Regions from separate parts of the Thalassobacillus hwangdonensis genome, predicted to be linked through region 1. Evidence: riboswitches for the same ligand, from Rfam matches in the RefSeq annotation. Region 1 holds a riboswitch; the other holds the start of a gene.

What was found. Region 1 has a riboswitch for thiamine pyrophosphate ahead of thiT (energy-coupled thiamine transporter ThiT). Riboswitches for the same ligand answer to the same signal wherever they lie in the genome.
Region 2: linked by a shared signal. The riboswitch ahead of tenA (thiaminase II) and the one ahead of thiT (energy-coupled thiamine transporter ThiT) in region 1 are both predicted to bind thiamine pyrophosphate.

Annotation. Positions count from the first base shown of each region.
Region 1 covers NZ_JBHTKL010000001.1:322,759-337,949, forward strand. The annotation lists gene ACFQ2J_RS01745 (peptidoglycan recognition protein family protein) at 1-171, shown strand, start outside; gene ACFQ2J_RS01750 (antitoxin VbhA family protein) at 240-401, shown strand; gene ACFQ2J_RS01755 (Fic/DOC family protein) at 398-1,012, shown strand; gene ACFQ2J_RS01760 (DUF819 family protein) at 1,196-2,398, shown strand; gene ACFQ2J_RS01765 (nucleoside hydrolase) at 2,432-3,379, opposite strand; gene ACFQ2J_RS01770 (Na+/H+ antiporter NhaC family protein) at 3,793-5,088, opposite strand; gene ACFQ2J_RS01775 (penicillin-binding transpeptidase domain-containing protein) at 5,222-7,264, shown strand; TPP riboswitch at 7,327-7,428, shown strand; gene thiT (energy-coupled thiamine transporter ThiT) at 7,518-8,120, shown strand; gene ACFQ2J_RS01785 (phospholipase D family protein) at 8,405-9,853, shown strand; gene ACFQ2J_RS01790 (general stress protein) at 10,069-10,416, opposite strand; gene ACFQ2J_RS01795 (sporulation protein) at 10,583-11,341, shown strand; gene ACFQ2J_RS01800 (DUF2087 domain-containing protein) at 11,463-12,047, shown strand; gene ACFQ2J_RS01805 (MFS transporter) at 12,154-13,335, shown strand; gene fdhD (formate dehydrogenase accessory sulfurtransferase FdhD) at 13,450-14,289, shown strand; gene fdhF (formate dehydrogenase subunit alpha) at 14,279-15,191, shown strand, end outside.
Region 2 covers NZ_JBHTKL010000006.1:101,994-117,184, reverse strand. The annotation lists gene trpB (tryptophan synthase subunit beta) at 1-284, shown strand, start outside; gene trpA (tryptophan synthase subunit alpha) at 286-1,083, shown strand; gene ACFQ2J_RS16055 (anthranilate synthase component II) at 1,123-1,716, shown strand; gene ACFQ2J_RS16050 (dicarboxylate/amino acid:cation symporter) at 1,731-2,972, opposite strand; tRNA gene ACFQ2J_RS16045 (tRNA-Ala) at 3,109-3,181, shown strand; gene ACFQ2J_RS16040 (protein-glutamine gamma-glutamyltransferase) at 3,302-4,144, shown strand; gene ACFQ2J_RS16035 (YjcZ family sporulation protein) at 4,246-4,440, shown strand; gene ACFQ2J_RS16030 (phenylacetate--CoA ligase family protein) at 4,675-6,000, shown strand; gene ACFQ2J_RS16025 (branched-chain amino acid ABC transporter permease) at 6,037-6,915, shown strand; gene ACFQ2J_RS16020 (branched-chain amino acid ABC transporter permease) at 6,916-7,947, shown strand; gene ACFQ2J_RS16015 (ABC transporter ATP-binding protein) at 7,940-8,725, shown strand; gene ACFQ2J_RS16010 (ABC transporter ATP-binding protein) at 8,722-9,459, shown strand; gene ACFQ2J_RS16005 (ABC transporter substrate-binding protein) at 9,488-10,648, shown strand; gene ACFQ2J_RS16000 (hotdog fold thioesterase) at 10,720-11,121, shown strand; TPP riboswitch at 11,211-11,320, shown strand; gene thiW (energy coupling factor transporter S component ThiW) at 11,427-11,915, shown strand; TPP riboswitch at 11,920-12,024, shown strand; gene tenA (thiaminase II) at 12,094-12,780, shown strand; gene thiD (bifunctional hydroxymethylpyrimidine kinase/phosphomethylpyrimidine kinase) at 12,777-13,589, shown strand; gene thiM (hydroxyethylthiazole kinase) at 13,582-14,349, shown strand; gene thiE (thiamine phosphate synthase) at 14,346-14,969, shown strand; gene ACFQ2J_RS15970 (hypothetical protein) at 15,011-15,191, opposite strand, start outside.

The DNA.
Region 1 (15,191 bases):
AAACCCTCGTGGGAAGACAAGGATGTATTCGGTTATGTAACGCTTGGTCAAGGCTTCCCTACGGTAAAGCGAAAACGTAAAGTGGGGAGTGGATATCAACTTGAAGTGTTGAACAGCAAAGGGGAAGTGTATTACATTACAGCGCATCCCTCCTATGTCACGATTGAGTGAAGGATCGTGTATCGGGGCTGTAAATATGGTATAATAAGGATACATGTGATGCTTTCAGGAGGCTAGTTATGAATCAGTTGGAAGAACAGTTCAAGTCAGTAAAGGCGACGATTGAAATGGAAGGGATGGAGGTCTCTGACGAAGTACAGCGAATCGTGTTGAAGGAAGCGAGTGGTGAAATTTCCTTCCACGAATTCAAAAAGCAGATCATGAGACTGCAGCGTAAGTGAATAATCACACTTCTTCCTATTGTTATCCCGGTACAGACGTGCTGATCAATCTTTTTGATATAAAAGATCCGAAAGATCTTGAACTTATGGAAGTCGCATATACAGCCAGAAGATTGCTGACGCTCCAAAATGGACCTGTAAAAGGTGCTTTTGATCTTGAACACCTGCAAGCAATCCATAGATATATTTTTCGGGATATTTTTCCATTTGCAGGTGAAATCAGAACAGAAAACATCGGCAAAGGAACTTTTTCCTTTGCAAATGCAAGATTCATCGTACCTGAAGCTAACCGTATCTTCAAAGAGTTGAAGGAAGAGAACTATTTGGATGGTCTGTTGCGGACGGATTTTGCAAAACGTGCAGCTTACTATATGGCGGAAATCAATGTTCTCCACCCATTCAGAGAAGGGAATGGGCGTGCCCAGCGGGAATTCATCCGCTGCATGGCAGGTAGATCCGGTTACCGGTTAGATTGGAACCTGGTCGATAATGAGACGAAAATGACCGCCTCCGTCCAATCGAAAACGAAAATAGATGAGTTAGCAAGCGTCATCGGAAATTGTATCCAAAATGAGCTTCCGGATGATAGGTTTGCTCAAACATTCCTGTAAAATCCTTATTGAAAAATAAGGATTTTTTGTTTTGTTACATGATAAAGCCGGCTAAATGTTACAAAGCTTTTACTGAATATTCACTTTGGTGAATAATTTTGCAATTATGAATATTGATGAAAACCCTTTCCGCTATGATATACTTCCAATCTAAACATCTAGATATAGACAGGAGAGGTGCTTATGAATGGGGTATATATTTCTACCGCATTGATCACAGACCCTATGGGTCTACTTGCATACTTATCAGCCCTGGTGGGTGGAGTCTTCATGCTCGCACAGTGGAAGCAGCCAAAAGTACAGAAATTCTTCCACTATGCGCCGCCATTGATTTGGGCATACTTTTTACCGATGCTATCTACAACGCTTGGAATCACTCCTTCAAGCTCTGCTTTGTATGATTTCGTATCGGTGTATATTTTACCGTTTGGATTATTACTTTTATTACTATCTACAGATGTACCGGCTACATTGCGTTTGGGACCGAAGGCGTTGTTCCTTTTCCTATCAGGTACAGTCGGGGTAGTACTTGGTGGTCCAATCGCGCTTGCTATCTTCCAGCCTTGGTTGCCGGTAGATGCATGGACAGGCGTAGCGGCTCTAGCTGGTAGCTGGATCGGTGGTTCTGCGAATATGGCAGCTTTGGTAGAGGCAACCGGAACCCCGCAGGATGTACTGACGCCGATCATCGTCGTCGATACAGTTGTTGGTTACAGCTGGATGGGAATCATGATCGCACTGGCAGGGTACCAGACACAGTTCAATAAATGGAACAAAGCGGATAATAGCGTGGTCGAGAAGATCAACGCTCAAATTGGTGAAATTGCACAAAAGCGTGCAAAGCCACTTGAAGTCCCTCAATTACTTGGTATCATTGGGCTTGGTTTCGGAGTAGCTTATGTTGTTCGTAAAATTGCTGAACAATTACCGGAAACCTCTGTCCTTTCAGCGGGGACTTGGACGATTATGATCATTTCCCTTGTAGGAATACTCTTCTCTTTCACAAAGGTACGTAAATTAGATGATTACGGTGCAAGTAACATCGGTTATGCAGGAATCTATCTATTATTGACTACGATTGGCGCAAAAGCGAATCTGGCAGCAGTAGTTGAAGCGCCTGCATACATTCTGATGGGTGTCGTTTGGCTTGCCATCCATATCATCATTATCTTCATGATGGCACGACTGCTTCGTGCACCACTTTTCTTCGTGGCTGTCGGGTCTCAGGGTAACATCGGTGGGACAAGTTCCGCACCGGTAGTAGCTTCCGTATTCCAACCAGCATTGGCTCCCGTAGGATTGTTGATGGGAATCGTAGGTAATGTCGTCGGAACGTATGCCGCGGTATTGACCGCCTGGTTAGCAGAAATCGTATCAAAAATGTAAGTTTACTATACGTGTAGAATAGCTGCGGCTATTCTACGCGTTTTTTTGTTGGCCGGATAAAACGTTGATAAAGTCCTGAACAAACCAGCCTGCATCAAAATCTAGAATCATTTTATTTATAGGATAGAAAGGTAGTGGTTCGGGTACAGCTCTGAAATCTGCGTAGGTCATCCCTTTCGATGGACCGGCTGTTAAGACGAAGATCTGTTTTTGAACGACAGAATAACGGGATTTGTTCAAAAGGTAGGATAAAAGCGTGACATCATGCAGTGGAGCACCGTTTATTGTGGGAAGAATCGGTTTGTACTGTTTACTGTAGTAGGATAAAATCGGCTCGATGATGGAGGAAAAGGGAGTTGGGAATTGTTTTACATACTTGATGATTTCTTTGGATATGACGGCACGATTACTGATATTCAGTGGTACAAACGTAAGCTGCTGCCCATTTCTTGCAACGATTTCCGCAGCATCCGGATCGCCGTAAACGTTCGCTTCAGCCAGAGGAGTGGCGTTTCCTGGTACGAGGAATGCCCCTCCCATCACGATTATTTCATCAACATCTTGAAGGTTGTTGTTCGGCTGCAGAAAACACATCGCAAGTGTTGTCATGCGGGATAAATTAACGATCGTCAGGTCGTCTTTGTACGTGGAAATGATATCGAATATCGTTGGAAAAGGATACAGGAAAGAAGGACTCGGATAGAGGGGTTCTATTCCGCCGAGTCCCTTTTCACCGTGAATATTATAGAAGTACTCCGGTGGTGTTCCGGAGAGGGGGCCCGTTGCCCCGCTAATAAGCGGGATGTCCTTCCGATCAGCTAAGTTAAGTAGATAGGCTGCGTTTTTCAGTGCATCCACTTGGCTGACATTACCGTAGCCGCTTACGATACCGGTAATATTTATTTCTGGATGAAGTAAGGCATACATCAGTGCAAATGCATCATCCACACCTGGGTCTGCGAAAATCAAAACATTTTTCATCCATTCACCCCTATCTAGCTTTTTACTATCTTACAATTTCTGTTAAGTGTTTATTCTTACTGCACTTGTTTTTGTTGCCATGTACTCACAGATAAAATGTAGATAGTTTTCTTACACTTGTCAGGCTACTGAAACATCGAATTACAATTCTTCTAACCTGAAATTTTTAAAAATCATACAGTGGCAGGGGCGTTAACTACAAACAACAGAGGGTGGCGGGGAAACTGCGAGACTCCCATGGGAGAAGGGCCTAGGCGAGACCCCACAGGGAGTAAAACGACCGAGGAGGCTCGCCAGCTCCCCCATAGGAAAGCGAGTAGTTTCCCCGCCGCCCTTTTTCACTGAATTGGCAAGGACCCATAGAGCCAAAGAAAAAAAGCTTGAGCCCTGTATGAAAGAGCTCAAGCTTCTTATTAATTGTTTACGGTTTTCTTGAATTTCGGGTAACCGATAAAGATTGCAATCAAGCCGGAGATCGCAATGAGAATCGGATAGAAAGAGTAAGGGATGATTTCCACTGGTGAAATCTTCGCGAACTGAGCCGCTGCCAGTAACTGAGCTCCATATGGAATCAACCCTTGGACGCTGCAGGAGAAGATATCCAGCAGGCTTGCTGTTTTTCTGCGATCGATTCCATATTGATCAGAAACATTTCTTGCCAGTTGACCAGTCGTAATGATCGAAATCGTGTTATTCGCAGTAGACAGGTTCGTGGAACTCACTAAACCAGCAATACTTAGTTCGGCACCTTTTTTGGAACGGATCCGTTTCGTCATGACACTCAATAGGTACTCAAGTCCTCCATTATTCCGAAGCATCGCAACCATTCCGCCGATAAGCAACGTCAGGAAGATCAGTTCAGCCATACTGTTGATTCCATCTGTCATTGCTCCTGTAAAACCACTGATGCCGAAACTGCCATCCATTAGCCCGATGATTCCAGCGAGAAGGATACCACCAGCAAGCACCAGCATCACATTCAGACCTGCAATGGCAAATCCCAGCACTCCGAGGTAAGGGAGGATCTTGTACCATACAAAGGATTCTGCTTCTACTGAACCAGTACTTCCAAAAGTGAATACTACAAGCAGGACGGCTGTCACGATAGCTGCTGGAAGGACGATGAAGAAGTTGACTTTGAACTTGTCCTTCATTTCCGTTTTCTGTGTCCGGACAGCTGCAATCGTTGTATCCGATATGATCGAAAGGTTGTCCCCGAACATTGCACCTCCGACGACAGCTGCCATGGAAAGGGCTAGTGAAATTTCTGTTTCACCACTGATTCCTACTCCGATTGGAGCCAGTGCAGCAATCGTACCGGTGGAAGTACCCATCGAAATCGACACAAACCCTCCGATGATGAACAACCCGGCAATGATAAGACCTTGTGGCAGCACACTCAACGCCAAATTGACTGTTGATTCGACTGCTCCCATTTGGGTGGCCACTTCCGAGAATGCACCTGCAAGAATAAAGATGAACACCATGATCATGATATCCGGGTGGCCAGCGCCTTTAGCGAATTCCTCTACCTTTTCCATCAACGGTTTCTTTCTATTTTGGGCTAATGAAAAACCGGCAGCTAACAGAGCTGCTACAAGTATCGGCATTTTATAAAAATCTCCAGTAAGAATACCAGAGCCTAAGAATAATGCTAAGAACAAAATAAATGGCAAAAATGCACGCTTATTCCTGTTGTTCGATTGCATCGTAAACCTCCATTCATGATGAGTATAAGTCCTCCATATACTTTAGCGATGCAACGTACTAGTGTCAAATCACAACCCTCCAATGAAATATGATAAGATAATAGAATCATCAAGTTTCCAGAAGGAGGATATCATGAGACGTATTCTTAGTATGATGGTACTGATTCTATCGTTTTTCTTATTAGTTGCATGTCAGGAGGAAGAAAAAGAAGTGACTCCTGAGGAAAGGTTTTCCGAATATACTTCTCTCTGGGAAGAGCAGAAGTTCGAAGACATGTATGAAATGATCAGCAACAATGCCAGAGAAACATATGGTAAAGAAGAAGCTGTTACATATTTTCAAAAAGTCTATGATGATTTTAAGATCACCGATGTAAAGGTGTCCTTTGATGACACACCACCCGAAGAAGAAAGGGAAGAAGATGTAAAGGAAGTTCGTATTCCTTTCCAGGTGGAAATGAATTCGATGGCTGGTAAGATAACATTTGATTATGAAGCTGCAATGGTCAAGCAGCCAATTGATGAAGAAAGTGAAGAAATGACTTGGAATGTAACATGGGATCGGGGATATATCTTCCCGCAGATCGCTAATGGAGAAAAGCTTGGTTTGAATAAGGTGGACCCAGTCAGGGGAGAAATTTTCGATAAGAATGGAAATGGACTTGCCATCAATGAAGACTTTTATAGTGTCGGTGTCGTACCTGAAAGGTTCACTGATGAGGAGAAGGAAAAAGAAGAAATCGCATCTGTCCTGGGACTGAGTGTGGAACAGATTGACAAGGCATTGAATGCGGGCTGGGTGCAGCCTCACCTGTTGGTACCATTAAGGAATGTCCACCCTTCAGAGGAAGAGTTGCTGAATGATGCTAAAGAAATCGCACCAATTGATTGGAAAAAAGAGCCGAATATTCGCTATTATCCCTTAGGAAAAGCAGCGGCACACCTGATCGGTTATGTTGCACCGATTACGGCTGAAGATCTTGATAATATGGATGAAGAAACGGCGGTGAATTATCACGCGAACAGTAAGATCGGTGCAAGAGGCGTGGAACAACTTTATGAAGAAAAGCTCCATGGTGCACCTGGATACACGATCTATGCAGAACGTGAGACGGAAAGTGAAGAGGAAAAGACCAGTAAAGTGACTATAGCTGAAAAACCAGTCACCAATGGAGAAGATGTCACCCTTACCATTGATACGACTATTCAAAATGAGCTGTATGCATCGTTGAAAGGAGATACCGGACATGCAGCTGCCATTAATCCTCAGACCGGTGAAACGAAGGCGCTCGTAAGTACGCCTGCTTTCGATCCGAATAAAGCGGCACAGAACGTCGAAATGCCTACAAATGAAAACAATTTGAATCGGTTTGCTGCTACCTACGCACCTGGATCGACTTTAAAGCCGATCAGTGCAGCGATTCTGCTCTCAAATGGAGCAATCAAACCTGAGGAGACGATGACGATTGAAGGCTCAACTTGGAAAAAAGATGAGTCATGGGGCGGTAATTCGGTTACACGTGTCCACGGCTTAGATGGTGAAGTGGACGTGAAAACGGCTTTAATCCGCTCGGATAACATCTTTTTCGCACGGGCAGCACTAAGGATGGAAGGTTCAGAGCTTGTAAATGCGTATAAAAGGTTCGGTTTCACAGAAACTCCTTCAAAAGGTTATCCGGTAGAAGCTTCCCAGGTGTCCAGCAACAATGAATTGACAAGTGAAGTGCTTCAGGCGGATACATCCTATGGTCAAGGTGAACTGGAAATGTCGTCACTTCATCTGGCTGCGAGCTATACACCATTATTCAATGAAGGTAATATACTGGAGCCTGTCCTGTTATCCGGTGAAAGCACTCCTGCAATATGGAAAGAGAATGCAATGAATACAGAGTATTCGGACTTAATCCGCCAAGCTTTAGATGGAGTGGTCAATGATTCTGCAGGCACAGCAGGAGACGCAGCAGAAGCCGATATTCGATTGTCAGGCAAAACAGGTACAGCCGAATTGAAAACTTCAAAAGATGATGAAGATGGAAAAGAGAATGGCTGGTTCGTAGGGTATCCAACTGAATCACCTGAGCTGCTCATTGCCATGATGGTGGAAGATGTGAAAGACAGAGGCCAGAGCAGCTTTGTAGTAGAGAAGGTTGCCGAAGTATTCAATCAGCTTTATTAATCAACGTTGATTAGGTTCTGTGATTTGTTATAATAGATATAAGCAAAAAAAGCATAGGTTTCAAAGCCCTCAAGGGGAGCCTTTAATGGCTGAGAGTGGACATCCGTTCAGACCCTTCGAACCTGTTAGTTAATTCTAGCGTAGGAATGGTGGCTTTTTTGATGGTGCAATGCATTTACGGGACCCGTCCATCAGGAAGCTTCCCCTTGGCATTGCTTTTTTTGTTGCCAAAAATTAAGGGGAGTGGGAACAAATGAGAAATAAGCGAGTACTATTCATGGTGGAGGTTGCCATCTTTGCAGCGATGGCGACGATGCTGGACTTGATTCCAGCGGTGAAACTGCCTCAAGGAGGATCGATCTCCTTTGCGATGATCCCGATTTTCCTCGTCGCGTTCCGATGGGGAATTAAAGGTGGATTGCTTTCCGGTTTCTTATACGGCTTGTTCCAAGTATTGACCGGAGGACAGATCTATACGCCGCTTCAAGGGCTCATCGATTATGGTTTTGCCTTTACGGTACTAGGCTTGGCTGGTCTATTTGCAGCAGGTGTGCGTAATGCATTGCGCGAGAAGAAAATGAAAAAGTTCTGGACATATGTTTCATTGGGGATTTTTGTAGGCAGTACGTTCCGGTTTCTTGCTCACTATATTGCAGGAATCGTATTTTTTGCAGAGTATGCAGAAGGACCTGTCTGGATCTATTCTCTTGTCTACAATGGATCCTACATGCTTCCATCTGCCATCATCTGTGCGATCGGACTTGGCTTCCTGTTTGCCAAGCAGCCAAGGATCTTATTGAATAACGATAACGTTTCAACCTATACGAATACGAATGAAGTAAGAAATCAGGCATAAGCTTACGATCAAGCCTTCTCACCCTTGGTGAGGAGGCTTTTGTGTTAGTGTAGATAAAAAGAAGTCGAAAGGAAGGAGCCTGTCGATGATCGAACTTGTCGGTGAATGTGAGCGATGTGGGAACAATGTATATTGCCGGGATGGCTTCTTGGATGGAGAACATGTTGATGGGAAACTCTTATGCAATTCATGTGCTTCGTCTGAGGAATAATTACCCATGTTTGAATCTCCATTTATTGGTGTAAATAGAAGGTAGATATAATACGAAAATGGGGGCGGAATGTTTGGGGCGGATACGCAGGTTTTTTAAGAAGAAGAAAGTATGGGTACTTATCGCATTCATGATTTACTTAGGAGTTGTCATTGCATATCATACAGCATTCAAACCGTTACCGGATGGGATTTCCTATGAAGGCGAAGTTCATGAGCTGAATGATATCGAGTTCTTTTATGATCTGACATACGAAAATGCGGCTGGTGAGCATGTCCAGGAGCGACAGGTGTTCCAGGAATTGTACAGGACGATCGGGGAAGCGGAGGAATTCATCGTAGCAGATATGTTTTTGTTCAATGGATATACCGATGGGAAATATAATTTCCCCGAAATATCTGAAAATCTTACAAATGCTATCATAGCACAGAAAGAGAAGCATCCGGATTTGAAGGCCGTGTTCATCACGGACCCGGTAAATACGGTGTATCACTCTTATGAATCGAAAGCGATCGATCGACTGCGTGATAATGGGGTCGATGTTGTCATTACGGATCTGAATGAGCTGCGCGACTCGAATCCTCTATATTCATCACTGTGGCGTACATTCATCCAATGGTTCGGTCAGGAGGGTGACGGATGGATTGCCAATCCTTTCGCTAAAAATGCCCCCGATGTCACATTGCGGTCTTATATGAAATTGATGAATATCAAAGCGAATCACCGTAAAGTATTGGTAACGGAAGACGCTGCGATCGTTCAGACGGCTAACCCGCACAATGCGAGTGGTTTCCATGAAAACGTTTCGTTCAAAGTGACAGGACCGATCATCAAGGACATTCTGGAAGCAGAAAAAGCGGTTGTTGATTACTCAGGCGAAGCGGACTTTCCTGATATTGATGAACTCGAGTTCGAAGAGACTTCCGGACCTTTAAAGGCACAATTCCTTACAGAAGGTAAAATCTATGATGGGGTGATTGAAACCCTTGAGAATGTAAAAGAAGAGGACACCGTCTGGCTTGGAATGTATTACCTTGCCGATCGGACAGTGATTGAATTATTGAAGGATGCAGCTAAACGGGGAGCTACAGTCAATATCGTGATGGACCCGAATAAAACAGCCTTTGGCCATGAGAAGACAGGGCTGCCGAACTTGCCTGTTGCAAGTGAACTGAATGACCTGGACAGTGAGAATATGAATCTCAGGTGGTACGATGTCAATATCGAACAATTCCACACCAAATTGTTATATGTTGATAAGCCGGAAGAAGATGTGATTATTGGCGGATCCGCCAACTATACGAACCGGAATCTGGACGATCTGAATTTGGAAGCGGATGTGAAAATAACCGGACCATCTGAAGAAGAAGTATTCCAGGAGGTCAACGCTTATTTCAACAGGATCTGGTCGAATGAAGACGGTCACTACACTGCCGACTATCATGAATATCAGGATAACCTTACGTTCCTTAGAAATGCGACATATCGAATTCAGAAGCTGTTCTGGTTCACCACTTATTGATTTTAATGCTGGTGCTTGATCTGGGCTCTGGTGTTTATGGGCGAAATCTCAGGTTTGTGAGCGGTTTTGAGGTGTTTATGAGCGATATTTCGAATTTGTGAGCGGAATTTCTGATTTATGAGCGAAAATCTAGATTTACGGGCGAACCTCAATTTCCCGCCCTGGAACCTAGTCTAAATAAAGAGACCCGATCAGAATCTGATCGGGTCTTTCACTTATGCAAATAAACGGCTAGCTTTATCATCTGTTACGATCAATAGTACTTTTCCTTCGTCCATATCTTCTTCGTATGTTTCTGCTTCATGCTCGGAGAATCCGATTTCCTGAAGTTTCGTCCTCAATTCATCACCTTTTTTACTGAACAGGTTTCCGACTGCGCTCTTGAAGTCCTGCTCGGAAAAACCGATTGTATTTGCGCCCGCGTTTTTAGCTATCCTTTCTGTACGATCATCATCATGGGACAGCACATAGACATGGTTTTTATCTATGCCTTCCTCTTTAATTTTCTTTACGTCTTCCATCAATTTTTCATCATTTGTGTATTCTCTTAAAAAAGGCTTCATTTCCTAACATCCTTTCTAGGTTTGTTTTCATAGACAAGATTCCCATAATGGAAAAAATAAAACATTTGAAGTGGTGACAGTAAAAAGGGAAATTCCACGGACTTGCAGAATAGATTTAAAAAGGAGTCATTCAAAAGTCTCAACAAAAAATAAATGAGGTGAGTATATGTTTAAGAAAATGATGGCAAGTATGGGGGTAGGCGCAGCAAAGGTGGACCTACAGCTGGAGAAAGATCAATTCCTTCCTGGAGAAGAAGTGAGCGGACGCATCGTAATCACTGGAGGGAACGTCGAGCAGCAGATTGACGGCATCCGTGTATTTTTGATGACGGAGGCTGTACGTGAGGTAAACGACCGGAAAGTGAAAGAACGAGTGGAACTGAAGAGGTACCATGTTGCTCAGAACATTACTATCGGTGAGCAGGAAGAGAAGGTAGTACCTTTTTCCGTCATTCTCCCATACCAAACCCCTGTTACGATGAATCGGATTCCTGTCTGGTTCGAAACAGGACTGGATATCCCGAGAGGCCTTGATCCGAATGATCGAGATCCCATCTCGGTATCTGCGCATCCTTATGTTTTGAATGTGTTGGACGCAGTAGAGAAAGAGCTCGGATTCCAGATGCGTAAAGTGGAAATGGAATATTCCAAGCGTTTAGGATACGTGCAGGAATTTGAATTTTACCCTGGTGGAGAATTCCGTGGTCATTTAGATGAGCTGGAGTTGATTTTCAACTTCACTGGCGACGGGCTGGATCTGTTTATGCAGGTCGATCGTAAAGTACGTGGCCTGGGGAGTTTATTTGCTGAAGCGCTGGAAATGGATGAGAGCAATGTAAGACTGCATCTGACAGAAGCGGACCTGAAAGAAGGACCGAAAGCATTGGCAAGAAGACTTGGAGAGTTGATCCGACAGCATATTTAAGCGGTTTTTGTAAAGTACCTGACTGACAATCAGGTGCTTTTTTTATGGATAAGGTTGACAAGACCATCTAATTTGAATAATATCTAATTAGATTAATATCTAATAAAAAAGGGGGAACAACATGCAACTTGAAAAAGTAGTAGCATTCCACAAAGCCTTAGGCGACCCGACAAGGATAAGAATCATCATTTTACTGAAAAGTGGTCCTCTGCACGGGCAGGCGATTGCTAATAAACTTGGATTGCGTCCGCCTACGATCACCCATCATATAGCTAAATTGAAGGATACGGGAATCATCTATGCACGGAGAGAGAAGAACACCATCTATTTCCATTTGGATCAGAAAAAATTAGAGTTTCACGCACAAGCAATTTTGAGATTGGGAGGGGAAGATCCAGTGAAAAAAGAAGAACTTGCAGTAACAGAAAAAGAAAAGCTTACGATCGTAAAGAATTTTGTATCTGCTCAAGGGGAGCTGAAACAGATTCCAAGTCAACTGAAGAAGAAGTTGGTTGTACTCGCATATTTCGTTCGGGGATTCGAGCATGGGAAGGTATATGAGGAGAAAGAAGTGAATGAGTATATCAAAAAGTTCCACCCGGATTATGCGACGATAAGACGGGAATGGATCATGCAGCAATTCATGTACAGGAAGAACAATCAATATGAATTGAATCCGAAAGAAATGTGGCCGGTGGTATTTTAATCATCCGAATAAAAAAAGGTAACAGAATCATACGTTACCTTTTAATTTTGCCTACTAATTAGATAAATATTTAATTAGATAATCATGAAATAAGGTGTTTGAGTATATGTTTTCAACCGACGCATATAAACGATTATTCTTTTCAGGTGTAGTCAATGGAATCGGTGACCGTTTCAGCCAAGTAGCTACGCTTTCATTGCTTTTGTCGTTGACTGGTTCTGGACTTGCAGTAGGTGCTGCGTTGGCGATCAGGATCATTCCATTTCTGATTCTCGCACCAGTAGGAGGATATTTGGCAGATCACTTTCATAAAGGCAAGCTAATGGTTGTAACAGACGTTGCGAGGGTCCCACTTGCGCTTAGCTTCCTGTTCGTGAACGGTAAAGAAGAATTATGGATCATCTATACAGCTCTTTTTTTGTTAGCTTGCGGTCAAGCGATTTATGAACCGGTAAGAAAAAGTGGAATAGGAGAACTTGTTCCTACTAAATATGTAACAAAAGTGAACGGACTAGAGCAAGTTATGAGCGGGGTTGTTCTTGTTTTAGGATCAATTACAGGTGGAGGTGTAGCTTATTACTTAGGCAGGGATGTTTCGTTCATGATCAACGGATGTTCCTTTCTACTTGCAGGTACGATGATCAAAGGTATTACTTTTCCAACGCGATCAGAAAAAGAAACTCCACATGTTTCTAAAGCGCACAGAGAAGCTGGAAATATAGTTTGGTCATTCCTTGCCATCGCTGCAGTAGCCAGTGCTCTCGACGGTATCTTCAATGTGTTGATCAGTTTATATGCATTTGATGTGTTCCGGTTAGCGGATTTAGGGATTGGTATATTCTATGGTCTGCTGGGAGCTGGACTTGCATCAAGTGCGATTTTCTCAAAATGGTTCCGTGGAAACTTCCTGTTTGTGGTAGCTCTCTTTCTTATTGTGGAAGGAGTCTTTCAAGCTCTTCTCGGCCTGACAGACAATTTTATTATGGCATGTCTGATGTTTGTCTTTGTAGCGTTAGCTGGCGGAATTGGAAATGCTGCAATGGACTCAGCAATAATGATTCAAACACCGACCGCCCAACTAGGTAAAGTATTCGGTCGATTCAGTATGGTGGAGAATGGCATGATGGGAATGACGATGCTACACGCAGGTTTATTATCTGAAAGCTATTACCCAACCGTAATTGGATGGTATGGGGGGATAGGGAATGTCGCATTGGGCTTTATAACCTTAATCGTTTGCGTGGCATACTTTTTCATCAAAACAAGGAAATACAGGGACTTATGTTGAATTGTGTAAGATATTCGACTCTAAAACTGTTTAATAGGTCTGAATAAGTTTCAGTTTGTACAATTTAGGTAAAAGGTTGGTATTGAACTATTTTTATGCAACAGGGGGGGAACAATGGAGAAAGCATTTAAAGAGAGAGAAATGTGGCGATTCGAAGGTGGAAGAGGAGAGCCGGATAGTGATGTGGTTGCCGATGAATATCCTTTGACATTGATGATCAATGGCGAGGAATTTGCTACCTTGGTCTGCACACCTTTGAATCTGGAAGAGCTGGTTATTGGTTTCCTTGCTTCCGAAGGTGTGATTCGACGCGTTGAGGATATAAATTCGCTTAGTATCGATCAGGACCGAGGCTTTGCTTATGTGGAAATGGATCGGATGCCCACCGCGGAAGTGAAATCGGATAAGCGCTGGATCAGCTCCTGTTGTGGGAAGAGCAGGTCGTTTTACTTTCAGAATGATGCGAAGACAGCGAAGACGGTCATTTCACATGTAACGATAACACCAGAACAATGCGAATCTCTTATGAAAGCGTTTCAACAATCTTCCGGTCTATTTCATGAAACAGGTGGGGTCCATCAGGCATCCATTGCATCTGTAGATGGATTGGAATATGGATATGAAGATATTGGCAGACATAATGCACTGGATAAATTATATGGTTATGTCCTTCGTGAAAAGATAGCGTTGAAAAATAAAATCGTCATTTTCAGTGGCAGGATCTCTTCAGAGGTTCTACTGAAGGTTTCCAAGATGGGGGTAGGCCTTATCTTATCAAAATCTGCTTCGACACACTTAGCCTTGGAGCTTGCAGAGGATTTGAACATAACTGCAATCGGTTTTGTCAGGAAAGACCGTATGAACGTTTACACCCATCCACACCGGGTGGTGGATACTTATATAGAGGAAAATAACAGAGATGAAAAGGGAGGGATTCCTATTGATGGAGCGTGAGCACACGGTTGTCACCATTAATGGAACAGAATACTTAGCAGATGCTGGCCAGAACTTGCTTGACCTCATCAACACGACAGAAGAAAAGGTCCCGCAAATTTGTTATAACGAATCGCTTGGGCCGATTGAAACATGTGACACTTGTATCGTCCAGGTGAACGGGGAACTGAAGCGGGCTTGCGGGATGAAGGTGCGCCCTGGAATGAGGGTCATGACAAATCTGGAAAGCGTCCATGATGCCCAGAAGGCTGCACTCGATACCATACTTGAAAAACATGAATTGTACTGTACCGTCTGTGATTACAACAACGGCACTTGCGAAATCCATAATGCTGTTGCAGACTTCGGTCTGGAACATCAGGGGAAAGAGTACAAAGCGACTTCCTATGAAACGGATCGATCCGGATCATTTTATCGTTATGACCCGAACCAGTGCATCCTTTGCGGAAGATGCGTCGAAGTTTGTCAGGACGTCCAGGTAAATGAAACACTTACGATTGATTGGGCGCGAAAAGAACCACGGGTCATCTGGGATAATGATGTACCGATGGACCAATCCTCCTGCGTCAACTGTGGCCAGTGTTCTACTGTATGTCCATGTAACGCGATGATGGAGGTAGGAATGGAAGGGGAAGCAGGATTCCTGACTGACCAGGAACCTAGTATCCTGCGTTCGATGATTGAATTGACGAAAAAAACGGAGCCAGGATATGGACCGTTGTTCGCTGTCTCGGATACAGAAGCGGCGATGAGGGAAGAAAGAATCAAAAAAACGAAAACTGTATGTACGTATTGCGGGGTTGGCTGCAGTTTCGATGTGTGGACCAAGGACCGGAAAGTACTAAAAGTCGAACCACATGCCCAATCACCTGCGAATGGCATTTCCACCTGTGTGAAAGGGA
Region 2 (15,191 bases), on a different contig from region 1:
CTGCAGGGCTTGATTATCCGGGTATCGGCCCGGAGCATGCGTATTTGTTCGACTCAAAGCGTGTACGCTATGAAGCGGTGACGGATAAGGAAGCGCTTGACGCATTGAAGCTGTTGACTCAGACAGAAGGTATCATCCCTGCGATTGAGAGTGCTCATGCGCTGGCACAGGCGTTCAAAGAGGCACCGGAACTTCCGGAAGCTGCTACGATTCTGATTAACTTATCCGGCCGAGGTGACAAAGATATGGCGACATTGATGGACCACTTTCAGGAGGAGGTATGACATGCTGACACAAACAAGCTTCCAAGGAAAACTGGAAAAGACGAAAGAGCTGTTCATCCCGTTCATCGTCGCTGGCGACCCGACACCTGAAGCCACGATCGAGCTTGCATTGAAGCTTCAGGAAGCAGGAGCGGATGTACTGGAGCTTGGTATTCCGTATTCCGATCCATTAGCAGATGGTCCTACGATCCAACGGGCAGCCAAGCGTGCGTTGAAACAAGGGATGTCGTTGAGAAAGGCAGTGGAAATGGTTCCGGCAATGAGGGAAGCTGGATTGGAGATTCCTGTCGTCATTTTCACGTATTACAATCCTGTGCTGCAGATCGGGGAAGAAGCGTTCATCGAGTTGATGAAAACGAACGGAGCTGAAGGTGTGCTCATTCCCGACCTTCCACATGAGGAGAGTGCCCCTATCCGGAAACTGGCGCGGAAGAATGACATCGAATATATTTCCCTGGTGGCACCGAATTCAGAAGACCGCATCCAGTTGATTGCGGAAGAAGCGAGCGGTTTTTTGTATTGTGTATCTACATTGGGTGTAACCGGTGAAAGAAATGAAGTGTCAGATGAGGTGCTGGCGTTCATAAGAAAAGTGAAAGCATATAGCAACGTGCCGGTTGCTGTCGGCTTCGGGATTTCAACGAATCAGCATGTCCACCTGATTCGGGAGCATGCCGATGGGGTGATCATCGGCAGTAAAATCATCCGCCTGATAGAAGAGGAACTGGATGGGCTGGAAGAAAATAATCCGAAGTCGTTAGAGCGTTTTTATGAAGAAGTTCGCAGTTTAGTAGAGTGAGTGAAGGTGAGCAGAGGATAGCAGAGAGGAGTAGAGCAGATGATTTATATGATCGATCACTATGATTCGTTCACGTATAATCTGGTCCAGTATTTAGGTGAACTGGGCCAGGAGATAAGAGTAGAACGCTATGACGAGGCAACGATTGAAGCAATTGAAAAAGAAGCACCGGAGTTGATTTTCCTTTCGCCAGGTCCATGTTCACCAAGTGATGCACCGCAGACGAAACGGATCATCGAGCACTTTAAAGGGAAGGTTCCGATTTTCGGAGTGTGCCTTGGCCATCAGGCAATTGCTGAAGCGTTCGGTGGAAAAGTAATCCGTTCAGAAAAGCTGATGCACGGAAAGTCTTCTTTCATCCATCACGAGGGGACCGGAATTTATCAAGGACTGAAATCACCAACAGAAGCGATGCGCTATCACTCGTTGACCGTCGACTTGAAGTCGCTGCCTGATTGTTTCGAACTGTCTGCTGTTACGGTGGATGGGGAGGTTATGGGCATATGTCATAAAACGTATCCGATTGAAGGTGTACAATTTCATCCGGAGTCAATTGGAACTCAGGAAGGAAAGAAAATACTGAGCAACATGCTGAACATATATTTTAAAAAAGAAATCCTTGCTGTCCGGTGACAGCAAGGATTTCTTCAGCTTTCAGCTGATTGTAAGTCATTTTTCTTTTCCGAACGGTTGATGACTGCTGCACCAACGATATCACCGATGACGTTGGAAGCAGTTCCTGCCATGCCGATCAAGACATCGACCCCGGCAATCAGTGCAACGATTTCAAGTGGCAGGTCGAACATCGTCAGCACCGCTGACAAGGTGACAAGACCAGCAGCTGGAATTCCTGCTGTACCAATCGATAGAAGCGTACCTACAAGTACGATTGTCAGGAAGTCCATCGTGGACAGCTCGAGTCCAGTGACATTTGCCGCGAAGACAATCGATACACCCATCCGAAGCGCACCACCATCTGAATTGAAGACGGCACCGATAGGAAGGGAAAAGTTTGCGATCCGCTCGGAAATACCTGCTTTTTTAGCAGATTCGATAGCAACCGGCAATGACGCCAGACTGCTTGAGGTGAAGAATGCCGTAGAATAAGCATCTTTGGTCTTTACGAAGAATTCACGGATCCCCATTTTGGAAAACTTGATGAATGCAGTGTACACGAAAATCCATAACAGGAAGACACCAAGGTAGAATACGCCTGTGAATTCAATCAGCGACTGGAATGTTTCCCATCCCTGATTCCCGAAAGATGATGCACTGATGGCGAAGATCCCGATTGGTGCGTAAAGCAGGATGCCTTTCAATAAAAGGAAAAACAACTGATTACCTGCATCGAAGACTCGGTATAGTGTACCTCCCGAATGGCGCAGCTTTTCTTCGTCTGAATGGCGCATCGTGTTAAGAGCCAACCCGATGATCAGTGCCAGGAAAAGGATTCCCATCAATTGACCTGAAGCGAATGCCTCGAACAGATTGCTCGGGACAATGTTCAGCAGAACGTAAGAGAATGCAGGTGCTGCAGGCTTATCGACCTGTGCATCAGGCAAAGAAAGCCCTTCGCCAGGATTGATCCACAACGCAAGCGCAACGCCGATCAAAACTGCCCCTGCAGTAGTCGCTCCATAATAAAGCAATAGCTTTCCACCAAGACGTCCAAGATGACCTGGGCGCATTTGGTTGACCGCAAGCACCACCGTCAGGAAGATGACCGGGATGGCGATCATGCTTAGCAAGTTGATCAGAATTGTGCCGAACGGTTTCAGTACCTGTGCATCTTCGCCGAGCAAAATTCCGACGAGGATACCGAGTAAGAAACCAATTGTCATCTTCAATAAGAAAGAAGAATGTTTGTATGAATGCCAGATTTTTTTCATTGTTTCACCCTTTGCAATAGAATAAATCATACCTACCAAGTATAGCGGTAATTTCAATGAAAAGGCGAACGAAATGTGCTTGCCAAACTTCTGAGCTGCATTATATAATACTGGTTGTTGGCATATTTTTGAATACGGGGTATTAGCTCAGCTGGGAGAGCGCTACACTGGCAGTGTAGAGGTCAGCGGTTCGAGCCCGCTATACTCCATCAGTTTTTTGGTTCCACTCACACAAGGTGAGTGGATTTTTTTAATTGGACAGAAGTCCAACATGTTTACACCTCCGCGCGAATAAACTAGCTAAAAGCCCTGCCTGAAGGGGGAGTTGGATGATCCAGGTATCCGGAGAGACGATTCAGCCAAATCAATTGAAAGTCAGCACGATCGAAAATAAAATAGCCGAGCATATATCAAGTGCAGATAACGTGTACTCCTATCCCTCTAAACAAGACCTATTATTCGAACTTACCCTCCGTAAAAACATCATTGATAGTGCAAATCTCATGAATGAAAGTGAAGCGGGCTTCACAACGTTCCAGTATGCCCGCTGCAACCCTATGTATTGGATACTTACATCTGAAGGGGGATTCCGTTTGAGACCGGATGTTTCTCCTTCTGATGCGATCTCGGACATTTTTCAAAACAGTCCACAGTATGCCTTTGAATGTGCAACCGCCTGTGTGATCCTCATCTATCATGCTGTTCTGAAGAGTCTGGATCGTGCTCGCTTCGATTACTATTTTCGAGATTTGTATCTGTACAGCTGGCACACAGACACAGACCTTGGTCTCCAAACGTATTATGGTAATAAATACATTCCTGGTGATATCGTTTATTTTGCGAATCCGGACTTCAGCCCTGCGCTGCCATGGTTCAGAGGAGAGAATGCTGTAGCGATGACCGATGATAACTTCTTTGGCCATGGTCTTGGAATAAGGACGGCCGATGAGATGATCGAATTTTTGAATGAACAACGGTATGAAGGCAGTACAACGTCCGCTTATTTTACCAATTTAATTACCCATCCCTCTTTTCAGCAGTTGGCTCAGCTTTCTGTTAATCCATCGTATCGTTCAGGCTACAAAATTCAGGCTCCGGTTCTTCATCACAATCAGACGTCGATCTGTTATTTGCATTATCTCGCATTTCTTAAGCAATTCTTCCTTTCCTGACTGACAAGGCGTTCACCCATTTTCTCCCTGAAACGGTCCCATTTGATACTAGGTGAGTATAATGTAGTGAATATACACAAGAGAGGAAGGGGAGCACGACCATGTATGCAAATAATGCTGCGCCTGTAATGGGTGCCAACGTCAATGCATCGCCAGTAATGGGTGCGAATATGCCACCAAGGCCTATGTACACTGCACCAATGTATGGCTGCCGTAGACGAGGAAATGAAACGTTCGTATTAGTCGTAGTGCTGTTTATCTTGTTGATCATCATAGGTGCCTGCTACTGCTACTAAACGAATCAGACAGAGAGATAAAAAGGAATAGTAGGAAGGGGAACCTCGGTTAGCCGGGGTTCTTTTTGTTTTGTTCAAGGGACTTAGAAAAGGTTGTGTATTTTCAGAAAATTCCTAAAATGATGTTGACTTTAGCAAGTTTAAACGTTAAATTTAGAGATAATTACAACAATTTAATATGTCGTTCTATAAACGTTATATCTTAATAGCAAAGGATAGGGGGATTTTTTCAAAATGATTTTACACGAAATTGAAAGCGCTTCACCGGAAAAGATGAAGGACTTACAGTTGAACAGATTACAGGAAACAGTCCGGCGTGTGTATGAGCATGTGCCTTTTTTTAAGGAGAAATTTGATGAATCAGGGATAAAACCTGAGGATATAAAGTCATTGGATGACTTGAGGAAGCTGCCGTTTCTGGTCAAGCAGGACCTGAGGAATCATTATCCATTCGGTTTGTTTGCCGTCGACCGTAGCGAACTGGTGCGGATTCATGCATCTTCAGGCACGAGTGGGAAGCCGACGGTTGTTGGCTATACGAAGAATGATATTTGCATGTGGTCAGAGCTCGTTGCAAGGGCGATTTCAATTGCAGGTGGTAAGAAAGGCGAAGTCCTTCACAATGCATATGGGTATGGGTTGTTTACTGGCGGACTCGGTCTTCACTGTGGAAGTGAAGAACTTGGAATGGCAACGGTCCCTGTTTCAGGTGGAAATACGGACAGGCAGATCACATTGATCGAAGATTTCGAGCCGACCGTCATATGTGGCACGCCATCCTACTTGTTGAATATCGCTGAACATATGGAAAATGCGGGCAAGGACCCACGTAAAACTTCATTAAAGTATGGGGTTTTCGGTGCTGAACCGTGGTCGGAAGAAATGCGTCGTACCCTTGAAGAAAAATTCGACATAAAAGCATGTGACATATATGGCTTGAGTGAAGTATTAGGACCTGGAGTCGCCATGGAATGTCATGAAGCGCAGGATGGTTTACATATTGCAGAGGACCATTTCCTGGCTGAGGTCATTGATCCGGAAACGATGGAACCTGTTCCAGAGGGGCAGGATGGTGAGCTTGTGTTTACCAGTTTGACGAAGGAAGCATTTCCTGTCATCCGCTATCGGACTGGTGACATCGCTTCCCTAACGCGCGGAACGTGTAAATGTGGACGTACGACCATTAAAATGTCACGCGTAAAAGGACGAATTGACGATATGCTGATCATTCGCGGTGTCAACGTCTTCCCATCTGAAATCGAGCACTATCTGCTTACTGTAAAAGGAATTGTCCCACATTATCAGCTGCATCTATTGAAGAAAGGCAGCATGCAGCATGTGGAACTGCAGGTGGAAGTGGATGACGGATTCTATGCAACGATTCAAGAAGACCTTAACCACCCGGATGTGAAAGAGCTGGCGAAACATATTCAAAAGGTAATGAAAAATAATTGTTTAGTGTCTGTGGATGTTAAAGTGCTTGGACCAAAATCGGTTCCGCGATCACAAGGTAAGGCAGTCCGGATAGTGGACCGCACAAATGAAGCGCTCCAAGTTTAACTTGACAGGCTCGGTTTATATGAAAGGGGGATGTTGATGGGAGATTCGATGCAATTTTTGATTTCCGGATTAACAATCGGAAGTATATACGCAATAGTTGCGCTCGGTTTTGTCACCATCTACAGCGTAACCAAAGTTATTAATCTGGCTCAGGGTGAGTTCGTCATGCTTGGCGGGATGACGATGTATTCCTTATTGAACCTTGGGCTGCCATATTTGTTCGCGTTTTTATCGACGATAGCCATCGTGGTGGTGATCGGGTGGTTATTGGAACTGACGATTGTCAGAAAAGCGAAAGGTGCAGATGCACTTAGTTTGATCATCCTTACCATCGGTGCTGCAATCTTCATTCGCGGGATTGCCAGCATGGTATGGGGCAAGGATTCTGTGAAAGTTGCTTCCTTTGCGAGCGATGAACCTGTTTCAGTAATGGGAGCTTCGATCACCCCTCAGAGCATCTGGGTAATGGTGTTCATGCTGATCATCGTTGCGGGATTATTCCTGATGATTGAGAAGACGATGCTTGGTAAAGCTTTCCGTGCATGTTCGGTAAACCCGATGGCAGCAAAGCTGATGGCGATCAGCCCGAAGAAAATGTCTTCATTCTCGTTTGCCTTAAGTGCAGGTCTTGGCGCATTGGCCGGTCTGGTCATTGCTCCGATTATCTTCCCTGCCTATGACATGGGTGTCATGCTCGGAATCAAAGGCTTTTCCGCAACGATTCTTGGTGGACTTGGAAGTGCCCCTGGTGCTGTACTTGGTGGATTGCTTCTAGGAGTGATCGAATCACTTGGTGCCGGATTCATAAGTTCAGGGATGAAAGATGCAATCGCATTCGGTTTCGTATTGATGATTCTTTTGATTCGTCCGTATGGATTACTAGGCGAAAAGAATGTTGGAAAAGGAGGGCTGTAAGTGAAACGGATTGGTATGCAACAGATGAGCTGGAAAGGGGTAGCAGCATTCACTGTATTGATCATCATTCTACCCTTTCTGCTCTCCACTTCCTTGATGATCACAAAAGCGACATTCGCCGGTATCTATACGATCGTTGCCGTAGGTCTTGGTTTATTGATGGGATTTGCAGGACAAATTTCATTGGGGCAGGCAGCATTTTATGGGGTAGGCGCATATGCAACAGCTATTTTGACTGCTACATACGGATTGAGTCCATGGGTGTCACTGATCATAGCTATTGTCGTACCTGGCCTCATTGCATATGTTCTGGGACATACAATGGCAAGACTTCATGGGTATTACCTGGCGATGGCAACATTGGCATTCGGAATCGTCATCCATGTATTGCTGGTGGAATGGAAGGGCTTGACGAATGGAGCGTCCGGGTTTTACGGCATTCCAAAAATTGAGTTGTTCGGATTTACCTTCAGACAGGGAATCGGGTACTACTACCTTGTTTGGGCAATTGCTTTAGTCATTATCATCCTTTCCCTGAACATCATTCATTCGAGAGTGGGACGCGCATTGCGTTCGATTCACGATAGTGAAGTCGCTTCAAGCTCGATGGGAGTGGATACAGGGCGATATAAAATGCAGGTATTCATCATCAGTGCGATGTTCGCTGGAGTAGCGGGATGGTTGTTTGCACACATGTCCTACAGCATTTCACCTGGCTCATTCGGACTTGATGGTTCGATATTGTTTTTGACGATGGTTGTACTTGGTGGTGCTACTACAGTCTGGGGAGCGGTTTTCGGAGCATTGCTGATTACTGCAATCAGCTCGTTCGTCCAGACGTTAGGTTCACAAATCTCCTTTATTACGAGCGATTTTGAACATGTCCTGTATGGGTTGATTCTTATGCTGGTCGTAATCTTTCTTCCGCAGGGCCTTATTCCAGCTATTTCAGGCAAACTGAAACAGGTGTTTCATTCCTCGGCGAAGAAAAAATCGAATGTCAGTACTGTAAAGGGGGATCAGAGTGCCTAATCTACTGGAAGTGAAACAGGTAACAAAGAAGTTTGGTGGCGTGGTAGCCAACAAGGATATCACTTTTTCCTTTGAAGAAGGGAACGTTGTCGGTCTGATCGGACCGAACGGTGCTGGGAAGAGTACGTTGTTTAACATGGTATCTTCCATTTTCCCACCTACAGAAGGGGAAATCTGGTTTGATGGAAAACGGATTGATCGCCTCCCGTCCTACAAAATTGCTCCGTTGGGAATTGCTCGAACGTTTCAAAACCTGCAAGTATTCAAACGGATGACGGTTTTGGAAAACGTGATGGTCGGGTTACATACGAACTCGAAATCGGGGATCTTATCCGCTGCTTTCAAGCTTCCTGGTGCCAAAAAGGAAGAACAGAAGATGTATGAGCAGGCGTGGGAAGAGCTCAAATTCGTCGGTTTGGAAGATGTAGCAGACGTGGAAGCTGGCAATCTGCCTTTAGGAAAGCTACGGCTGTTGGAGCTGGCGAGAGCGCTTGCAACACGCCCGAAGCTACTGCTGCTGGATGAAATTGCAGCAGGATTGAACCATAACGAAACAGCTGCGATGAGTGATCTGATCCTCCAGGTGAGGAAACGCGGGGTTTCCATCTTTGTTGTCGAGCATGACATGGATCTTGTGATGCGTGTCAGTGATCAGATTGTCGTGTTGGACCAAGGGGAAAAAATAGCCCAGGGGACACCGAAGGAAGTTCAGAATGATCGTCGTGTGATCGAGGCTTATCTCGGAACCGAGGAAGAAGAGGAGGAGGTGAGCTTATGAGTGGGAAAATCCTGCAGGTAGAAGGCGTATCCTTCAGTTATGGTCCAATTCAGGCCCTTGATGATGTGAACCTGCATGTGGATCAAGGCGAAATTGTCGCCTTGTTAGGAGCGAATGGAGCAGGAAAGACTACGATGCTCAACAATATCGCCGGTCTCTTGCAACCGTCAAGCGGGAAGATATCCTACCGGGATAAGGATATTACGAGTTGGGAAGCGGAAAAAATCGTTCATGATCGCTTAATCCTCGTACCTGAGCATCGACAGGTTTTCAGTACGATGTCTGTGTTGGATAATCTACTGCTTGGTTCTTACCATCATTACAAAAAGACAGGCAAGAAAGAGGTCAACAAAGAGATTGATAAGGTATTCAACCTTTTTCCGATTTTAGAGGAGCGTAAGGAACAATTGGCAGGTACACTTTCAGGAGGACAACAGCAAATGCTAGCAATCGCAAGAGCAATCATGGCAAAACCGGACCTGTTATTACTGGATGAGCCGTCTCTTGGACTTGCGCCACTCATCGTCAAGGAAGTGTTGGATTATGTCCAGCAACTGAGAGATGCATTCGGAGTGACCATTCTGTTGATTGAACAAAATGTAAGCGCTTCATTGAAAATAGCTGATCGTGGTTATGTCATGTCTCACGGCACGATTGTCCAGGAAGGTCGAGCAAAGGATTTACTACATAATCCAGAAGTGAAAGAGATTTTCCTAGGTCACACTGTGAGTTGATTGAAAATAATTGAATGGGGGAGTAAGGATGAAAAAATGGCTTAGTCTGTTGTTGATGGTCATGGTAGCTGCAGTAATGACTGCTTGTAATGAAGAAGCTCAAGGGGATTCCGATGTGTATAAGATCGGGGCAATCTACTCAAAGACTGGACCAGGAAGTCCGCTTGGGGAACCGGAGTGGAATGCTACAAAGCTGCTTGAGAAGAAGATCAATGATGAAGGCGGAATCGATGGGAAGAAGGTAGAAATCATTCTGGCAGATGATGAATCGACGCCGGAAAAAGCAATGGAAGAAATGAACAGTATGATCCATGATGAAGATGTCCTGGCTGTCGTAGGATCGACGACTACTGGAGCAAGCCTGGCAATGAAAGGGATTGCAATGGACAATGAAGTACCACTGATCTCTGCAGGAGCTGCGGTAAGTATCGTGTCCCCTGTCGAAGAATCGAAATGGGTATTCAAAACACCTCACTCCGATGCACACGCTGTCGAGCGAATCTATATGCACCTGCAGAATGAAGGCATGAACAAGATTGCTGTTCTGGCAGATTCCAATGCTTTCGGAGCAAGTGGTGTCGAACAGCTGGAAGCACTTGCTGGCGACTATGGCATGGAGATCGTCATCAAAGAAAGCTATAATACGGACGATCCGGATATGAAAACGCAGCTGACGAAGATTGATAGTTCAGACGCACAGGCGATGGTTGTCTGGGGAACGAACCCAGGTCCTGCAATTATTGCAAAGAACAGTAAGGAGCTTGGCATGGACATTCCGTACATTGGAAGCCATGGTATTGCAAAACAGTCGTTTATCGACCTGGCTGGAGATGCAGCGGAAGGTGTGACGATACCTACAGGAAAACTGCTCTTCCCGACACAAATTCCAGAGGATGACGAGCAGTATGATGTCATTTCCAGTTTCTACGATGAGTACACTGCAGAATATGATAGTGAACCAACCAACTTCGGTTCTTATGGTTACGATAATTTGATGTTGGTTGTAGAAGCGCTTAAATCAGGTGCCACAGACCGCGAAGCTATTCGAGACTACTTGGAAAATGATGTAGATGGTTACGTAGGTGCTACTGGAATCTTCTCCTTCAGTGACAAAGATCATAATGGGCTGGAAGCAGACAGTATGGTACTTGCTGAAGTGAAAGATGGTAAATGGATGTTGAAAGAATAAAAGCCATTTAAGGGACATCATCGTGATGTCCCTTAACTATACACTTTAAGAAAAAACAGGAGGAATGAGGAATGAAGGAAGCAGTACTCGATCGTGTGAATGCAGATCCATATGCAAAGTTTCTTGGGATTTCCGTTGATCATGTAGGTGAAGGAGAAGCGAAGGCGTCGATGACGATTACTGAAAACCATATGAATTTTCACGGAGCTGCGAATGGAGGGGCCATTTTTTCGTTGGCTGATGTAGTATTTGCGATTGCAAGTAATTCGTACGGACAGACTGCCGTCGGAATCAACGTCAATATGAATTACATGCGTGCTGGGATGCTGGGGGACACAGTTACAGCGACCGCTACTGAGGAATCGAAGAATCCAAAGCTCGGACTGTACAGGATGATTGTCAAAAATCAGCATGGAGAACTGTTGGCGACAGCCGATGGGATGGTCTACCGTAAGAAAGAACAGTTTGCATAAGGATTTTACAGAATGTTTCTAAATGACTATGACAACCTCTGTTTCATTTGTTAAGATGAAGACGACCAAATAAAATTCAATACTTAATGATTTACTACTAGGGGTGCCCATGCATGGGCTGAGAGGAAGCGAATGAGCTTCCGACTCTTATGGACCTGATCTGGTTAATACCAGCGTAGGGAAGTAGTTGGACGAAAGTCTATTCACTTTTCCTATTTAGCCAGGTTCTAATACAGAACCTGGCTTTTTATTGTTTGGTCGACGGTCCAGATGCCATGCAGGCTCCTGAAAAGGGGGTGTTTAAAATAAATCGGACACGTTTATTGACGACGATGGCGGTGCTTGTAGCCCTCGGTACATTGGGGGCGCAGTTCCTTTGGTTTCCAGCAGGAATTGCGAAAGCTTACCCAGTCCAGCATGCGGTCAACGTAATAGCAGCCATTACCTTAGGACCGTTGCCTGCCGTCATCATTGCGTTCATGATCGGGCTCATTCGTAATCTGCTCGGACTTGGCTCGCTGCTTGCGTTTCCAGGCGGGATGATTGGTGCGTTTCTGGCAGGATTCCTGTATCAGAAGCTCGGTAAAAAGGGATGGGCTGCAGCTGGTGAAGTCTTTGGTACTGGTGTAGTTGGTGCACTATTCGCCGTGCCATATGCAAAAATTCTGATGGGGACCACATTCGGAGCGTTTTTCTTTATGCCATCATTCCTTGTGAGCAGTGTGACAGGGGCAATGCTTGGATGGCTGGTCCTATCCAGAGTAAAACAGGAACACTTACTTCATAACTATTAAACATCGAAACTACTAGGGGTGCTTTTCGAAGCTGAGATAAGGAGATTCCTTGATCCCTTGGAACCTGATCAGGATAATGCCTGCGTAAGGGAAGTAGTCGGGAGATACTCTTCTTTATTTCTCTACATTTTACTTTTCCTCAACGCAGCTTCCTGAAAAACATGAGGAGGCAAAAACGATGCGTTTCACTGAAATTCTTCGTAAAGAAAATGATGACCTTTTCCAACTGATTTTCAATCACCCATTTGTCGATGGAATCGGAAAGGGCGATGTACCGAAAGAAGCATTAACCCACTATATCAAAGCGGATTACGAATATTTGAATGCCTTCATGCATGTGTATGGACTGGCAATCGCAAAATCATCAGCGCGTGAAGACATAGCATATTTCAATGACCAGATCGGGTTTGTACTGAACAGTGAAATCCATCCGCACAACAATTTCTGCGAACAGATCGGTGTGAGCTATGAGGAGCTCCAAGGGTATCCCTTACCACCGACAGCAGACCATTACGTCAAGCACATGCTTTATCATGCGCATACCGGCAATCTCGGGGAAATTCTGGGTGCACTGTTGCCATGTCCCTGGACGTACTTGGAAATTGGAAAAGAATTGGTGGAGAAATATCGCCCGGATACGGCCCACCCGTTCAACGAGTGGATTCAATTTTATGCGGATCAGGAAGTCGAACAGGTGACAGACAAGCTTCGTGCACGATTGGACGAAGTGGCAGCTGAAGCTTCTGATAAAGAGCGGACTCGAATGAAAGATGCTTTCCGTAAGAGCTGTCAGCTGGAATTGGCTTTTTGGGAAATGGCCTATACGTGTGAACAGTGGCCGGCACATGAGGCGGTGATCAAATGAGTAGACGCATCCCCTGTTCGCTGACGATTGCCGGGACCGACCCGAGTGGTGGTGCTGGAATCCAGGCAGACCTTAAAACCTTTCAGGAATTGAAAAGCTACGGAATGTCCGTGATCACGTCCGTCGTTGCGCAAAACACAACAGGTGTCCAGGATATTCACCACCTTCCGATTGGAATGCTGGAGGCACAGTTGGATTCGATTCGTTCTGACATGCCTGTTCATGCAGTGAAAACAGGGATGATCGCCAATCGAGAGATGATGAAGCGAATCGGTGAATGGCTCAAAGATGAGTCTTCACCATATGTGATGGACCCGGTCATGGTAGCCCAAAGCGGAGACCCGCTCATCCAACCGGAAGCGCGCCAATTTTTACGGGAAAATCTGCTGCCATTGACTGCTATCGTCACTCCTAATATTCCTGAAGCGGAAGACATCATCGGTGAAAAGATTACGACACTTGAAGATATGAAGCTTGCTGCAGAAAGCATCGTGAAAAGTTTCGGAGCAGGAGCTGCCCTTATAAAAGGTGGCCATATGGAAGGTGAAGCCATCGATTATTTATTCGATGGTACAACGATGCATGTGTTCTCATCTGATCGGGTTGAAACGAAAAACACCCATGGAACGGGATGTACGTACTCAGCAGCGATTACGGCATATTTAAGCCAAGGCGTTCCGTTGGTGGATGCCGTCGAGAAAGCGAAAAATTATGTAACAGCAGCGATCCGTCACTCCTTTTCGCTAGGTAAGGGTAGCGGACCAACAAATCATTGGGCAACACGCGAGGAGGTTTTTCATTATGAATGAACAAATACTACAGGAGGTCCGGGAAAAGCAGCCGTTGATTCATCACCTGACAAATCAAGTAGTCATGAACTTTACGGCAAACGGATTGCTCTCTTTCGGAGGCACACCGATCATGGCAAAAGAGGTGGAAGAGGCTGGGGACATGGCTTTCCTTGCTGATGGCGTGCTGATCAACATCGGAACGGTCACTTCAAATGAAGTTGATGCCATGATAAAGGCTGGTAAGGCAGCGAATGAAAAGGGAATCCCGGTAGTGCTTGATCCTGTAGGAGTGGCTGCTACTTCTTTTCGAAAAAATGTGATAGATAAGCTCTTGAAGGAAGTCCGATTCACTGCGATCAAAGGAAATGCTGGTGAAATGGGAGCATTGGTTGGTGAACAATTAGAAACAAAAGGTGTAGACGCTGTTGGCGAAGGGGATTCGGAAGCAATTGCACAGCAGGTGGCACAGACCTATAAGACAGTGGCAGTCGTAACTGGAGCCAAGGATGTCATCCATGATGGAGAGACATGCCGAATCAATGAAACTGGTCATCCTATTCTCGCAAAAGTGACTGGCGGAGGGTGTCTGCTCGGTTCCATTCTCACAGCCTGCTTGACAACCTCAGGGAGTAGATTGGACCAAGCTTACACAGCTGTAGCTTTTTACGGTGCATCTGCCGCTCATGCTGCATCATCTGCAGAGGTAAACGGATCAGGCAGTTTTGTACCAGTTTTCATAGATTCGCTGAGTGCAGAAGTGAAGGAACTGCGGGCATGAGCAAAGACCTGTATTCAAAATTAAGAAAGTATTTTGTGATGGGGAGCCAGAACTGTGATCGAGATTCTTGCGAAGTATTGGAAGAGGCTGTCCGTGCAGGTATTACAGCTTTTCAGTATCGTGAAAAAGGGCAGGGATCTCTAGAAGGTGCTGAAAAATTGGCACTCGGCAGGAAACTCAGGGAGATTTGCAGGAAACATGGCATTTTGTTTTTTGTGAATGATGATGTTGAGCTTGTCGATCCTCTAGAAGCAGATGGGATCCACGTTGGTCAGGATGACCTTTCCGCAGAAGAGCTCCGGCGCCGATTTCCTGATCGGATCATCGGTCTTTCCATTTCGAATCTGGCTGAACTTGAGCGAAGTCCGATTGAGGTAGTCGATTATGTGGGTGTTGGACCCATGTTTGCTACAACTACGAAAGAAGATGCTAAGAAGCCTGTGGATGTCCATTTTTTAGAAAAAGTTAAACACGTTTATCCTGACCTTCCAACTGTAGGGATTGGTGGGATAAATGAAACGAATGCAGCGGATGTTCTTGAAGCAGGAGCGGATGGAGTAGCCGTGATCTCTGTGATAACAAAGTCCGATGATATCTTACGTACCGTTCAGAATCTGTAAACAAATAACCCTCATGGCGACTGTGCCTTGAGGGTTTTCTGTCAGATGGAATCGATGACTTTCACTTTGTTTTCTTCTAAATATTTGAGAATTCTAGATTGATAATTTCTGAAATCCATATTCACCGGTACGAAGATTTCTTCATCTTTTTTGGTCAAAAAACGATATTCTACCAGCGTTGTCGTACCGTCTTCTTTCGAATAGATTTTTTCAACCTCTTTG